Regions from separate parts of the Enterobacter sp. Taxon_2 genome, predicted to be linked through region 2. Evidence: riboswitches for the same ligand, from Rfam matches in the RefSeq annotation. Region 2 holds a riboswitch; the other holds the start of a gene.
The links. A riboswitch is a leader RNA that binds a small molecule or an ion and turns the genes downstream of it on or off. The one in region 2 is predicted to bind thiamine pyrophosphate.
Positions count from the first base shown of each region.

Region 1: linked by a shared signal. The riboswitch ahead of thiC (phosphomethylpyrimidine synthase ThiC) and the one ahead of thiM (hydroxyethylthiazole kinase) in region 2 are both predicted to bind thiamine pyrophosphate.

Region 1 is NZ_CM178024.1:224,331-232,349, forward strand. It holds gene thiH (2-iminoacetate synthase ThiH) at 1-901, opposite strand, end outside; gene thiG (thiazole synthase) at 898-1,668, opposite strand; gene thiS (sulfur carrier protein ThiS) at 1,670-1,870, opposite strand; gene AC4IC4_RS01025 (HesA/MoeB/ThiF family protein) at 1,854-2,609, opposite strand; gene thiE (thiamine phosphate synthase) at 2,602-3,237, opposite strand; gene thiC (phosphomethylpyrimidine synthase ThiC) at 3,237-5,132, opposite strand; TPP riboswitch at 5,212-5,323, opposite strand; gene AC4IC4_RS01040 (Rsd/AlgQ family anti-sigma factor) at 5,378-5,875, opposite strand; gene nudC (NAD(+) diphosphatase) at 5,971-6,744, shown strand; gene hemE (uroporphyrinogen decarboxylase) at 6,783-7,847, shown strand; gene nfi (deoxyribonuclease V) at 7,857-8,019, shown strand, end outside.
Region 2 is NZ_CM178024.1:3,246,384-3,254,402, reverse strand. It holds gene AC4IC4_RS15485 (MFS transporter) at 1-96, shown strand, start outside; gene AC4IC4_RS15480 (glycoside hydrolase family 32 protein) at 112-1,545, shown strand; partial or broken gene AC4IC4_RS15475 (hypothetical protein) at 2,097-2,255, opposite strand; gene AC4IC4_RS15470 (YadA C-terminal domain-containing protein) at 2,892-3,938, opposite strand; TPP riboswitch at 4,637-4,733, shown strand; gene thiM (hydroxyethylthiazole kinase) at 4,769-5,539, shown strand; gene thiD (bifunctional hydroxymethylpyrimidine kinase/phosphomethylpyrimidine kinase) at 5,536-6,336, shown strand; gene AC4IC4_RS15455 (GntR family transcriptional regulator) at 6,379-7,125, shown strand; gene AC4IC4_RS15450 (PfkB family carbohydrate kinase) at 7,099-8,019, opposite strand, start outside.

The DNA.
Region 1 (8,019 bases), 1.8 Mb from region 2:
GCGTTGAGAGCGATAATTCCACTTCCGGAGCGAGCAGGCGAAACGCGCAGATGGTTTGCACCAGCTGGCGTTCATCCATCAGAGAAGCCGGTTCAATCCCGCCCGCGCAGGGCCTCAGACGCGGGAAGGAGATGGAATAACGGCTCTGCCAGTAGTGCTGCTGAAGCCACAGCAAATGTTCCGCCACCATGTAACAATCCACCCGCCAGCTGTCGGAGAGCCCGATCAGCGCACCCAGACCGATTTTGTCGATGCCCGCGCGACCCAGCCTGTCCGGTGTTTCCAGCCGGAAAAAGAAATCCTGTTTCTTACCCTTCAGGTGGTGCCGGGCGTACGTCGCCTCGTGGTAGGTTTCCTGGTAGACCATGACCCCGTCCAGCCCGAGCGTTTTGAGCTCCGCGTACTCCTCCTGCGCCAGGGGCTGTACTTCCATATGCAACGACGCAAACTGACGACGGATGGCGGGAAGGTGCTGACGGAAATAGTCCATTCCCACTTTTCCCTGATGTTCGCCCGTGACCAGCAGAAGATGTTCAAAGCCCATTTCACGAATAGCCGCACACTCACGGGCAATCTCACCTTCATCGAGCGTTTTACGTTTGATGCGGTTGCTCATGGAGAAGCCGCAATAGGTGCAGTCATTGGCGCACAGGTTTGAGAGATAGAGCGGCACGTAGAAACTCACCGTGTTGCCAAAACGCTGGCGGGTGAGCCGCTGTGCTCGCTGGGCCATCGGTTCGAGGTACGCACTGGCCGCCGGGGAGAGCATGGCCATCAGATCCTCGCGGGTCAGATGGCGGGCATTCAGCGCACGCTCCACGTCAGCCGCCGTTTTGCTGTTGATGCGCAGGGCAATGTCGTCCCAGTTAAGCTGCCGCCAGCGCTCGGTAAACGTGCTCATGAGATCGCCTCCAGAAAACCGGTCAGCGGGCTGGTGGCCTGCGCCTGGAAACTGCGCGAGCCGGGGCCGGACTCCCTTGCCAGCAACCCAGCCTCTACGGCCATGCGGAACGCACGCGCCATCATGACCGGATCGTCGGCAACCGCGATGGCCGTATTCACCAGCACCGCGTCGGCGCCCATCTCCAGCGCCTGTGCGGCATGGCTGGGCACGCCAATGCCCGCATCAACCACCACCGGCACGGTAGCCTGCTCAATAATGATTTCCAGCATCGCACGAGTTTCCAGCCCCTGGTTGGAGCCAATGGGGGCGCCCAGCGGCATGACGGCGGCGCAGCCGACCTCTTCCAGCCGTTTGCACAGGACAGGGTCGGCGCCGCAGTAAGGCAGGACGGTAAACCCTTGCTGCACCAGCTTTTCAGCCGCTTTCAGCGTTTCGATAGGGTCGGGCAGCAGCCAGCGGGCGTCAGGATGAATTTCCAGCTTCAGCCAGCGGGTGCCGAGCGCCTCGCGGGCCAGCTGCGCGGCGAAAATCGCCTCTTCGGCCGTTTTGGCACCGGAGGTGTTGGGCAGCAGCGTGACGCCTGCCTCCAGTAAAGGAGCCAGAATGGCATCGCTGTGATGATGCAGATCCACGCGCTTGAGCGCCAGCGTCACCAGCTGGCTGCCGCTTTCGCGAATGGCATCCACCATCAGCTGCGGCGAGGCGAATTTTCCGGTTCCGGTAAACAGATGTGAATCAAAGACTTTATCGGCAATACGTAACATCTCAGCCCCCTGCGATAACCTGAAACAGCAGGATCTGGTCGCCGTCATTGACCTGCTGATGTTCCCACTGCTCGCGCGGCAGGATCTGTTGATTGAGCGCCAGCGCCGTTCCCGGCTTGAGCTGACGCAGCTTGTCGAGCAGTACCGCAACGGTGAGCCCGTCTTCGCATCTCATCGGCTCATCGTTAAACAGAATGCGCATCGCGGCCTCCACATACCGGGCAGCGGCTGGCGCGGCGTAACGCCAGCTGGCGCCAGCCGGCTGAGCGGGCATCAAACAGCCGCAGCGTATTGCGTTCCGTCTCCATGCCGCTAAGCAGCTTGATGGCTTCCAGCGCCTGCATGGTGCCCATTACGCCGACCACCGGACCCAGAATGCCCGCCGTCCGGCAGTTGCGCGCTGGCTCGGCATCATCCGGCCACAGACAGCGATAGCAGCCCTGCGTCCACGGTGGCGTCAGAACCATCATCTGCCCGCCGAACCCCACCGCGCTGGCGGTGATAAGCGGCGTATGATTTGCCACGCACGCGGCGTTAATCGCCTGGCGCGTCGCCATGTTGTCGGTACAGTCCAGCACCACGTCGGCAAGGGCGACTTCACGGTGCAGGCTTTCACCGCTAAGACGCTCCTGTAAGGCAATCAGCTCGATATCCGGGTTTAGCTGGTTCAGCCGCTGCCGGGTGATTTTTGCTTTCGGCTGGTTGATATCCTCGGTGGTAAAGAGGATTTGTCGCTGCAGGTTGCTGAGGTGAACCTCGTCGTCATCGGCCAGCACCAGCGTACCGATGCCCGCACCTGCCAGATAAAGCGCGGCGGGCGCGCCTAATCCGCCCAGACCGACAATCAGCACCCGGCTGGCGAGCAGTTTTTGCTGGCCATCGATGGCGATATCCTCCAGCAGGATCTGACGGCTGTAGCGCATAAAGTCGCGATCATTCATCGCCAGCTCCTGCCAGCTGTAACAGCTGTTCGGTGGCGGACTGCCAGTCTGCAGCCTGGGTGATGGCGCTGACGACGGCGATGCTGCCGACGCCGGTCTCCAGCACCGCCGGGGCGCGTTCAAGGCTGATTCCGCCGATGGCGACGGTGGGGTAATCGGCAAGGCGTTTAACGTGACTCGCCAGCTGTGTCAGACCCTGCGGTGCGGAGGGCATCTGCTTGGTTTGCGTCGGGAAGACGTGGCCCAGCGCGATGTATGAGGGACGGGCCGCCAGGGCCACGTCGATCTCCATGTCATCGTGCGTTGACACGCCAAGACGCAGCCCGGCTTCACGGATAGCGCTCAGATCCGTTGTTTCGAGGTCTTCCTGACCCAGATGCACGCCGTACGCCTGGTGCTTAACGGCCAGCCGCCAGTAGTCGTTGATAAACAGGCGGGCGTTATACCGACGCCCCAGCGCGATGGCGGCAACCACATCGGCTTCCACCTCGTCATCGCGCTTATCCTTGATGCGCAGCTGGAGGGTGCGAACGCCTGCCTCCAGCAGTCGCTCTATCCACGCCACGCTGTCCACCACCGGATAGAGCCCTAAACGGTAGGGGACGGGTGGGAAATCGGGCTGATACATTACGCCTCCTCTTTTTTGAGGTAGATTTCGCCGCCTTTGGCGCGGAAGGTTTCAGACATGTCCGCCATGCCCACTTCAATGGTTTGCGCTGCGGCGTAGTCACGCACTTCCTGGCTGATTTTCATCGAGCAGAATTTTGGCCCACACATAGAGCAGAAGTGCGCGACTTTGCCTGATTCCTGCGGCAGGGTCTCATCGTGATAGGCGCGGGCGGTGAACGGATCCAGCGCCAGGTTGAACTGGTCTTCCCAGCGGAATTCAAAGCGCGCCTTCGACATGGCGTTATCGCGGATTTGCGCCCCCGGGTGGCCTTTGGCCAGATCCGCCGCGTGGGCGGCAATTTTGTAGGTAATCAGCCCCTGCTTCACGTCCTCTTTGTTTGGCAGGCCGAGGTGCTCTTTCGGCGTCACGTAGCAGAGCATGGCGCAGCCGAACCAGCCGATCATCGCCGCGCCAATGCCTGACGTGAAGTGGTCGTAACCCGGCGCAATATCGGTGGTCAATGGTCCCAGGGTATAGAACGGGGCCTCATGGCAGTGCTCCAGCTCTTCGGTCATGTTGCGGCGGATCATCTGCATCGGCACGTGTCCCGGGCCTTCAATCATCACCTGCACGTCATACTCCCAGGCGATTTTAGTCAGCTCGCCCAGCGTGTGCAGCTCGGCAAACTGCGCTTCGTCGTTGGCGTCGCGGATGGAGCCCGGACGCAGGCCGTCGCCCAGCGACAGGGAGACGTCATAGGCGGCGCAGATTTCGCAGATCTCGCGGAAGTGTTCGTAGAGGAAGTTTTCCTGGTGATGGGACAGGCACCACTTCGCCATGATGGAACCGCCGCGCGAGACGATACCGGTCAGACGCTTCGCCGTCATCGGCACGTAGCGCAGCAGCACGCCCGCGTGAATGGTGAAGTAGTCCACGCCCTGTTCAGCCTGCTCCAGCAGCGTGTCGCGGAACGCTTCCCAGGTGAGGTCTTCGGCAATGCCGTTGACCTTCTCCAGCGCCTGATAAATCGGGACGGTGCCAATCGGCACCGGGCTGTTACGCAGGATCCATTCGCGGGTTTCGTGAATATAGCGGCCGGTGGAGAGGTCCATTACCGTGTCCGCGCCCCAGCGCGTGGACCAGACCAGCTTTTCCACCTCTTCTTCGATGGAGGAGGTCACGGCCGAGTTACCGATGTTCGCGTTGACCTTCACCAGGAAGTTGCGGCCGATAATCATCGGCTCGGATTCCGGGTGGTTAATGTTGGCGGGGATAATCGCGCGCCCGGCGGCCACTTCGTCACGCACAAACTCCGGCGTGATGTTCTCCGGCAGGCGAGCGCCAAAGCCTTCACCCGGATGCTGATAGCGCAGCACTTCGCTACGGATGCGCTCGCGACCCATGTTTTCGCGGATGGCGATGAATTCCATTTCCGGCGTGACGATGCCCTGGCGGGCGTAGTGCAGCTGGGTCACGCATTTGCCCGCTTTAGCGCGTTTTGGCGTCAGCAGGCCGGTAAAGCGCAGCTCGTCCAGACCGTCGTCGGCGAGGCGCTCTTTGGTGTACGCAGAGCTGCGCACGCTCAGTTCTTCGCAGTCGTTGCGCGCATTAATCCACGGCTGGCGCAGCTTAGCCAGACCCTGCTGGACGTTGATGGCAACATCAGGGTCACCGTACGGACCGGAGGTGTCATACACCGGCACGGCTTCGTTGTCTTCGTATTGCGGGTTATCTTTGCTGCCGCCAATAAGCGTCGGGCTGAGCTGGATTTCGCGCATCGGGACGCGGATATCGGCCTGCGAGCCGGAAATGTAGATGCGTTTCGAGTTCGGGAAAGCGGTGCCTTCCAGGGTGTCGATGAAGTGTTGGGCCTGTGCGCGCTGTTCGCGGCGGGTCAGTTTTGCAGTAGACATAGCTCATTCCAAAAGTGAAGGACATGGCTTGTCAGACGACGGATGAAGCAAGAGAGGATCGCCCGGGGGGCGATACAACAGCAGTGTGACTCTTGTTCCCTTCGCAGGTATTAACCTGATCAGGTTCCGCGGATCCCGAATTAACGGTCTCAGCCCGCGCTTTCAGGCGCTGGGCACTCCGACAAGAAAAATCCCCCTCGTGAGAGGGGCGAATGGTTGTAAATTACTCGTTAACGGTGAAGAACTCAAGCAGGGCGCGCGACGTTCTCTTCGTTACTGATGTTCAAATCATTGTCCAGTACAAGGGCGATCAGCTTATCTTCCAGCGTGAATCGCTCTTCCAGCGCTTCACCGAGGTCGGATAGCGCCCGCTGAAACTCAAGATAGTTATCGTGATCGATGGCGTTCTCGAGCGCGGAATCATAGTAATCCATGATCTGCTGGGTGTTGGCTTCCAGCAGCGGATAGAGCTTGCTGGCTGCTAAATACGGTGTTGTCCCTTCCATTTCGCGGATAATGCGTTCATAAATATTGAAATGGCCGTCGGACAGATAGTCGACCAGGCCCTGACAAAAATCATCCAGCGCTTTTTCATTCAGTCGCATAAACGATTCTTTGCCAGGCTTAATGCCGACCAGATTGTAATAAGCCACGAGTAGATGCTTGCGCACATGTAGCCAGCGATCCACCAGTTTGTTACTTCCTCTAACGCGCTCAGTCAGGCTTTCCAGCTGGTTTAACATGGTCGACTCCGCAAAATGTAGGATTGAATCTGCTTATCCAGAATGTAACCACAATGCTAACAACATGTCAGTGAAGCGAAGGTAGTGCAATAGATATGGATCGTATTATTGAAAAATCAGATCTTGGTTGGTGGATCGTCAGTCACGAACAAAAATTATGGCTTCCTGCCGGGGAAATCCCCTATGGCGCAGCTGAGGCGTTCGATCTTGCTGGCCAGCCAGCGCTACAGATCGGCGAGTGGCAGGGTGAGCCCGTGTGGTTGATCCAACAGCCCCGCCGCCAGGATATGGGATCTGTGCGCCAGGTGCTGGATCTGGACGTGGGGCTGTTCCAGCTGGCGGGGCGCGGCGTGCAGCTGGCGGAGTTTTACCGCTCGCATAAATACTGCGGCTATTGCGGCCATACCATGCGTCCGAGCAAAACCGAATGGGCGATGCTCTGCAACCACTGCCGCGAACGCTACTATCCGCAGATTGCGCCGTGCATTATCGTCGCTATCCGCCGGGAGGATTCCATCCTGCTGGCGCAGCATACCCGTCATCGCAACGGCGTTCATACCGTGCTGGCCGGCTTCGTCGAAGTGGGCGAAACGCTGGAGCAGGCGGTGGCGCGCGAGGTGATGGAGGAGAGCGGGATCAAAGTGAAGAACCTGCGCTACGTCACCTCCCAGCCGTGGCCGTTCCCGCAGTCGCTGATGACGGCCTTTATGGCCGAATATGACAGCGGCGAGATCGTTATCGATCAGAAAGAGCTGCTGGATGCGAACTGGTATCGCTACGACGATTTACCGCTGTTACCTCCGCCGGGCACCGTGGCGCGTCGGCTGATAGAAGATACCGTGGCGATGTGTCGGGCCGAGTATGAGTAGTGTTACACTGAGGCCATGACGCTTAAGGAACTGCAAAAATGACCGAACTGAAGAACGATCGTTATCTGCGTGCGCTGCTGCGCCAGCCCGTTGATGTCACCCCGGTGTGGATGATGCGCCAGGCGGGACGCTATCTGCCAGAGTACAAAGCCACGCGCGCGCAGGCGGGCGATTTTATGTCGCTGTGCAAAAACGCCGAGCTGGCCTGTGAAGTGACGCTCCAGCCGCTGCGCCGCTTCCCGCTGGATGCTGCGATCCTCTTCTCGGATATTCTGACCATTCCGGATGCCATGGGCCTTGGCCTGTACTTCGAAACCGGTGAAGGCCCGCGTTTCACCTCTCCGATCAAAAGCAAAGCCGACGTGGACAAGCTGCCGATCCCCGATCCGGAAGGCGAGCTGGACTACGTGATGAACGCCGTACGCACCATTCGCCGCGAGCTGAAAGGTGAAGTGCCGCTTATTGGCTTCTCCGGCAGCCCGTGGACGCTGGCAACCTATATGGTGGAAGGGGGCAGCAGCAAAGCCTTCACCCTGATTAAAAAGATGATGTACGCCGAGCCGCTGGCCCTGCATGCGCTGCTCGACAAGCTGGCGAAGAGCGTCACCCTCTATCTGAACGCGCAGATTAAAGCCGGTGCGCAGTCGGTGATGATTTTCGATACCTGGGGCGGCGTGCTGACCGGGCGCGATTATCAGCAGTTCTCCCTGTATTACATGCACAAAATCGTAGACGTCCTGCTGCGTGAAAACGAAGGTCGCCGCGTGCCGGTGACGCTGTTCACTAAAGGTGGCGGTCAGTGGCTGGAAGCGATGGCGGCCACCGGCTGCGATGCGCTGGGGCTCGACTGGACCACCGATATTGCTGATGCGCGTCGTCGCGTGGGCGACAAAGTGGCGCTGCAGGGCAATATGGACCCGTCCATGCTCTATGCGCCGCCAGCCCGCATTGAAGAAGAAGTGTCGACTATACTGTCTGGTTTCGGCCAGGGGGAAGGCCACGTCTTTAACCTCGGCCACGGTATTCATCAGGATGTACCGCCAGAGCACGCAGGCGTATTTGTGGAGGCGGTGCATCGGCTTTCTGCCCAGTATCACAAGTAAGGAGTCGTTATGGATCTCGCGTCACTATGCGCTCAGCAAATCGAACTGGCCTCATCGGTGATCCGCGAGGATCGTCTGGATAAGGATCCTCCGCAGTACATTGGCGGAGCAGACGTCGGGTTCGAGCAGGGTGGGGAAGTGACGCGAGCGGCGATGGTGGTACTGAAATACC
Region 2 (8,019 bases):
TTGTTAGTTTTCAGCACCACGTTTATCTCCATCTTCCTGTTGCGCTCGGGTAAGTCCTCTTCTGACCCGCTCATGCCGCAACCTTCCACTATCTGATTAAAGAGTAGAGAAATGACGTATTCCATTACAAAAGCAGAACAGGAACTGCAGTCCGGACGCGAAGGGCTTAACCTGCGCTGGTATCCGCGTTACCACCTCGCCGCACGTGCCGGCTGGATGAACGATCCGAATGGCCTGGTCTGGTTTGACGGCTGGTATCACGCCTTTTATCAGCATCATCCGTATTCGACCCAGTGGGGGCCGATGCACTGGGGCCATGCGCGCAGCAAAGATTTAGTTCACTGGGAACACCTCCCGGTTGCGCTGGCACCGGAAGGACCAGACGACAAGGACGGCTGTTTTTCTGGCTCAGCGGTGGTGGATGGCGACACGCTGGCGCTGATCTACACCGGCCACAAATTCCACGGCGATTCCGGCGATGAGGCTAATCTCTACCAGGTTCAGTGCCTGGCAACCAGCCGTGACGGCATCCACTTTGTGCGGCACGGGACCGTCATTGACACACCGCCTGGACTGCATCACTTCCGCGATCCGAAAGTATGGCGTGAAGGGGAGTGGTGGTACATGGTCGTTGGCGCGCGAGAGGGTGATACGGGCCAGGTGCGTACGTACCGGTCTGCCGATCTGCGCGAGTGGCAGGACAGGGGCGTGCTCGCGGTGGCTGAAAAAGAGATGGGTTATATGTGGGAATGCCCGGACTTTTTCACTCTCGGTGGGAAACGCGTGCTGATGTTTTCGCCTCAGGGACTCACCGCAGACGGATTTAAACATCGTAATCTTTTCCAGAGCGGCTATCTGGTAGGTGAATGGCAGCCCGGTCAGCCTTTTATGCGTGAAGATGAATTTGTGGAGATGGATTACGGGCATGATTTCTATGCGCCGCAAAGTTTCCTGACGCCGGATGGACGACGCATCGTCATCGGCTGGCTGGACATGTGGGAATCACCTCTGCCGGAACAGGAGGATGGCTGGGCAGGCATGCTCTCCTTACCTCGCGAGCTGACACTGAGTGCGGATAATCATCTGCAAATGCATCCAGCCAGAGAAGTTGAAACCCTGCGCGGGGCGTGGTTCCCCTGGCCGATAAGTACGCTTAATAACCAGCAGATGACGCTGGTGGAACACTGCGATGCGATGGAGGTCACTCTGCAATGGGATTGCGCGAACAGCAGCGCGGAGCAATACGGCATTCGTCTCGGCGACGGGCTACGCATCTATGTTGATGCCCAGATGCAGCGCCTGGTGCTGGAGCGTCACTATCCGCAGTATGGCTTGTGCGGTACCCGAAGCGTCGCGCTTAACCTCAACGACGCGCTTAGCCTGCGCCTGTTCTTTGACTTCTCTTCCGTGGAAGTGTTTGTTAACGAGGGAGAAGCGTGCCTCAGCAGCCGCATTTATCCTGATGCAGAAGGCCGCGAACTGGCGTTGTTTGCCTGGGCGGGGGGAGCGTCGCTTATCCATGGCGGGGCCTGGCAATTAGAATAAAAGGGCATATGGCATTCCTGACCTTTGCATGGAGTAAGACCGGCAAATAAAAAAAGGCGACCGCAGTCGCCTGATTTATTTTAGCGAACCCTTATTTTACTGCTTCATTTGCATCAATCATCATATAATACTCAAGAATAATTGAAAAAAACGCCCATCTGTTAAGGGCGGCTTTAGCAATACACTAAAGACTGACAACACGGATCTCACTTACACTTTATGTTAACCGTGTAACTACACGGCTTGCATCAAGCTATTTGTAATTGACTTTGCTGTATAACCCCTAATGAAAGTGGCTTGTTTTAGATTAATGCACTGTACCAAAAATAGGGCAAACGTAAGGCGTCATCTTAACCTCAATGAGTTAGAACAAAATCAACAACACTCTCATCTTTCAATTTCAGTTTGAGAGTGTAGCCTTGTTTCTTCCACACACCGTTATTAGGCTTCCAGCCTTTCGAAAGGAGGGTTTCAGCAGCATCAGAGATAGGTTTATCGACCACACTGTAAGCATCAGCTTCAAAAGCTATCCGATCTCGTTGGCTCGAAATTGCTTTCTTGTTTTGTGCTTTGGTTTTGTGAATATCACAACCATGACCATCAGTTACTTGAGTACATCCAGAACGCTCTAATTGCTCCCGATAGTGCGCATTAATAGCATGAGCAGGAAGAGATGCAATAACCAGAACAGCTAATAACATTTTTTTCATAATCCTAAATTCTGCCTTTCGTATATCACAACAACAAAAAATAATATAAGCAGCATTGTATTAGCAATGCGCCGTCAAAGTGATAGATCTATCCCTGTCTCTTGTTTAAGAAAAACATCTGAAGGAACAAAAGTCTATATAAATACACTCCGTAGACAGGAACTTGCATAACCCATAGTAACGTCTGTCTAGCTGTTATCACAGCTATAAGCTATGTTTAAAATGGTACGGCTGTAAGTAATACCTATAAATACGCCAGTAGCTACTAAAGCTAACGATACTAAAGCAGAGCATATAATTAGTTTAATCATGGCTATCATCACTATTTCACCCTAAGGAACCATTCTGATTGTTCTTTCTCAGGAAATTAAACGCCTTCACTATAAAAAAGTATCAATGCATCATGGTATATACTAGCACTTCTGTATTGTTGGTTTGATCTCATATTTGATAAACAAACGAGGCCGTTTTAAAACTGTTAAATACTTAGTTTGTCAGGCTAACGATAAACCATAACTTGCATCACCTGTAAAGAATTTATAAACATCAACAATACAAAAATCGGCGGTTATGCTTGTCGAAACCCCTTTATGGGGTATATGTATATTGAGTTCACTTGGGGGCTTTATCGTTTACTTAAAAACCGATACCTACACCAACAGAAGCACCCATGTTATTAGCGGTATCATCAGAGAAACTCACTTTAGCGATAACGTGAGAATTAAAGTTAACTGAGCCACCAACCGCTAAAGCGCTTTCACCGTTGTAAGTAGCACCACCAGCAGAGAACATTACACGCTGATTAGTTTGCACTTGAGGCAAGCCAGCCATAGCCATAGCTCCAGAGATACCAGCGTTAGCTTGCTTCTTATTATTATCTACTTCATCGCGCAATGATTTAAATTGCTGGTTAGTATTGTTATTCATAGCTTGCATAGTCTGCTTTGCAGCTTGCAGATCTTGAGCTACGCTAGCAGCCTGGCTAGAGGTGGAAGCGATAGCTGCAGAGTTAGCAGCTACTTTAGTTTGTGTAGCCGTGTCTACTTGCACTTTGTTAATGGTGGTGGTAACACCATCTTTACCATTGCTACCATCTTTCCCATCAACGCCATTCTTACCATCAACGCCATTCTTACCATCAACACCATCGCGCCCATCTTTACCATCAGCACCGTTAGCACCTGCTACACCTTGCACACCCTGTAAGCCTTGCGCCCCTGTAGCACCATCTTTACCATCTACCCCATCTTTACCATTAAATGCACCGCTTGCGGCTTGAGTCTGGATAGCTGTAATAGCATTGCTATTTGTCTGGATTTGAGCGCCTAAAGCAGCATCAGCAGAACTACGGGCGCTTGATTCATCTACTACAGATTGTGTTAATTGAACATTCAAGCCATTAACTTGACCTTGCAAACCGCTAATGTCTGATCGGTTTTGCATGATTTCGCCTTGCTGCGTATTGTTGAAATCATGTTGTGTCTGAATTGCATCATCTTGAAGGCGGTTAGCTTGCTTGAGATCGTCAACATCAAGATTAAGCGTATCAATGTTATTTTGCGCACCTTGCGCCCATTGAGTAGAGCCGGAGTTATCACTTGCAAAATCTACAGCGTGAGAAGCATTGATAGAACCAGCGAATACAGCACCAAACACGAAAACAGCCAGAATAGAACGTTTCATTTTATATCTCACTAATAAATAAGGATTAAATTCATTGTCAAAAGCTTTTGCAAGCGCTTAGCTTTCTAACCGATATGGAGATTAACCCTGCTATTAGTCTGTACTAAATTAGGTTAATTCTCGCGCGATTCTTTTTTTATAAGATGAATTAACTATCCAGGATTGCACATAAGTCAATGTTGATCTGGATCACGTAAAGCACTAAATGCAACAGTGTCCAGGGGGGGTGTAAGAAGACTTTCTTCAATATATACATTGCCTTATATTTTGAATGGTTAACTATAACTCAGTGTTTAAACTATTGAAATAGATGCAAATGTCTAAATTAAGTGTATGACTTAATGAACACTTTGTGTTTCGAGTGAAATAGGGTTTATTGTCTTCTAAAAGTCACATTGAAGGGATTAAAAATTCTTATACTCAAGCCAGATTTTTAGTGATAAATGGAATGTTAATCATTTGATAATAATCGGCACTAAATATGGCTGTTTTGTAATATTCATTAATATAGAGCCTAAAAACTCTTGCAGAATTCTGACGACAATATGACCTCCTCCCAGTTGATGAATACGCCGCGATGTTAGGAGTGCCTTAATAAGTCACATGAGGACATCCCAATGAAGAAGCGACAACCGCAAGGGCACGCTTGCGTCAGCGAGCAACTTCCCCTAATCTGGAAAAAAGTATAGAGATTTAATCTTCATGACTCGGGGTGCCCCATCACTGATGGGCTGAGAAATACCCGCAACACCTGATCTGGATAATGCCAGCGTAGGGAAGTCAGATGCCTTCCCGGTCATCGCTTCTTCACGCAAGGCAGGAGCGAACCCATGCAGCCTGACCTGCTCGATTTACACGTTTTACACCACTTCCGCACCCGTTCACCGCTGACCCATTGTATGACCAACGATGTCGTACAGACCTTTACGGCCAACGTTTTGCTGGCGCTTGGCGCATCACCGGCGATGGTGATCGAGGCCGAAGAGGCCGAGCAGTTTTCCGCGATAGCCGATGCGCTGCTGGTTAACGTTGGCACGCTGACCGCGCCGCGCGCCCAGTCGATGCGTCGGGCAATAGAAAGCGCGGTGGCGGCAGGCAAACCCTGGACGTTGGACCCGGTTGCCGTTGGCGCCCTGGCGTTCCGCACCCGTTTTTGCCATCAAATTCTTGCCCTGAAACCGGCGGCCATTCGCGGCAATGCCTCTGAAATCCTTGCCCTTGCCGGAATGAGCGCAGGCGGGCGCGGTGTCGATACGACCGATACCGCCGCCAGCGCGGTGCCCGCTGCTCAGGCGCTGGCCCGCCAGACCAATGCCGTTGTGGTCGTCACCGGTGAGGTGGATTACATCACTGACGGACAACGCACCCGAACGGTAACCGGCGGTGACCCGCTGATGACGCGCGTGGTGGGCACCGGGTGCGCGCTCTCCGCCGTCGTCGCGGCGAGCTGCTCGCTGCCGGGCGACCGGCTGGATAATATCGCTGCTGCCTGCGGATGGATGAAGCGAGCTGGCTCATTCGCTATTGCGCAGTCTCGTGGCCCGGGCAGTTTTGCCAGCGTGTTCCTGGATGCGCTCTACACGCTGGAGGAGCAGGCATGAAGCGGATTAACGCTCTGACCATTGCCGGTACCGATCCCAGCGGCGGCGCGGGTATCCAGGCTGACCTGAAAACCTTCTCCGCGCTTGGCGCATACGGCTGTTCCGTCATCACCGCGCTGGTGGCGCAAAACACGCGCGGTGTGCAGTCGGTCTACCGTATCGAGCCGGATTTTGTTGCCGCGCAGCTGGATTCGGTATTCAGCGACGTGCGCATTGATACCACTAAAATCGGCATGCTGGCCGAGACGGACATTGTTGAAGCGGTGGCCGAGCGGCTTAAGCGTTATGCGGTGCAAAACGTGGTGCTGGATACCGTCATGCTGGCAAAAAGCGGCGACCCGCTGCTCTCCGCCTCTGCCGTGGAAACCCTGCGTAAAAAGCTGCTGCCGCAGGTGGCGCTCATCACGCCCAATCTGCCAGAAGCCGCCGCGCTGTTGGGCACATCGCACGCGCAAACGGAACGCGAGATGAAAGCGCAGGGGAACGCGCTGCTGGCAATGGGCTGCGGGGCGGTGCTGATGAAGGGCGGGCATCTGGATGACGCGGAAAGCCCGGACTGGCTCTTCACCCGCGAGGGCGAAGTGCGCTTTACCGCGCCGCGCGTGCAGACCAAAAATACCCACGGCACGGGCTGTACGCTTTCGGCCGCGCTGGCGGCGCTGCGTCCACGGCATGACGGCTGGGCCGATACGGTGCGCGAAGCGAAAGCCTGGCTCTCGGCGGCGCTGGCGAAAGCCGATACTCTGGAAGTGGGTCACGGTATTGGGCCGGTTCATCATTTTCATGCATGGTGGTAACCCAGTATACTGGCAGGAAACACCACGCCTGAGAAAACAGAGATGGAACAAGCGCATACCCGGTTAATCGCTCAACTGAATGAACGGATCGCCGCGCCCGATAACACGCCGTTGTACCTGAAATTTGCCGAAACGGTAAAAAACGCGGTGCGCAGCGGCATGCTGGAGCACGGGAATATTTTGCCCGGCGAGCGCGATCTGAGCCAGTTAACCGGGGTGTCGCGCATTACCGTGCGAAAAGCGATGCAGGCGCTGGAGGAAGAGGGCGTGGTGACGCGTTCCCGTGGCTATGGCACGCAAATCAACAACATCTTTGAATATTCGCTTAAAGAGGCGCGCGGCTTTTCCCAGCAGGTGGTGCTTCGCGGTCAAAAGCCCAATACGCTATGGGTCAACAAGCGGGTGGTGAAGTGCCCGGAAGAGGTGGCGGACCACCTGTCGATCTCCCCGGGCAGCGAGGTCTTTTTGCTCAAGCGCATTCGCTATGTGGATGACGATGCGGTGTCCATTGAAGAGTCCTGGGTCCCGGTCGGGTTAATTCCCGACCCGGATGCGATTGGCATTTCGCTCTACGACTACTTCCGCAGCCAGAATATCTTCCCGCAGCGCACCCGCTCAAGGGTGAGCGCCCGCATGCCGGACAGCGAGTTTCAGGCGCACATTAAGATGGACGAAAAAATACCGGTGCTGGTGATCAAGCAGGTCGCGCTTGACCAGCAGCACCGGCCGATTGAGTACAGCATCAGCTACTGTCGCAGCGATCTATACGTCTTTGTGTGCGAGGAGTAATTCGTCGCGAGTCGGGGCGCAGTCTCCGCCTCGGTGGCTGACTACCCAGGACGCCACGGCATTCCCCAGCAGAACGGCATCTGCCAGTGACCATCCCGCCGCCAGCCCGGCAAGCGTGCCGCCCGCGTGGCTGTCGCCAGCGCCAATGGTGTCCACAACCGTCGCCGGGAACGCCGGAACAACGCCCGAGGTCTTACCGTCATACCACGTGGCGCCGTCTTTATCATGCCGCACAATCAGCGCAGCACCGAAACGCAGCGGCCACTCCGCACCCAGATCTTCAGCCGCAACACCCAGTCGCTCGGCTGCGATCTCCGCTTCCTGACGATTAAGCGACACAATCGGCCTGCAGGCCATAATTCGCGCCATCAGCGCGTCGGGAATATCCGCGATGCGGGGACCGAAATCGATAAAGGCCGTCACGTCCGACAACCTCTCCAGCCAGCGTGTCAGCAGCTCGCCGCTGGGCGATGCCAGCTGATAGCCGGACAAATAGACCAGGCTGTTCGACGGGATATTAAGCACATCAAGCCAGCGCTGCTGCCACTGGTTCTCCACGCCGCTAAAGGACATAAAGGTGCGCTCGCCGTCTGGCTCCACCAGCGCGAGGCACCAGCCGTTATCGCCAGTTTCGGCCTCAATGGCGCTTTGCAGATCCTGCTTCGCCATGGCGTTGCGGATAATATCCGCCCACACGCCGTGGCCGACGGGCAGGGCGTTTTGCGCCGTAATGCCGAGCCGTTTCAGGGCGATGGCAATGTTCAGCGCGCAGCCGCCGATATTCACCCCCTGCTGTTTGAGCTCGATATCGCACCCGCGCCAGGGCAGGGCGTAGGCGTCGGCGATGACGTCAATCACCGCTGCGCCCAGCACCGTCACCGGGCGCGTGGCGTG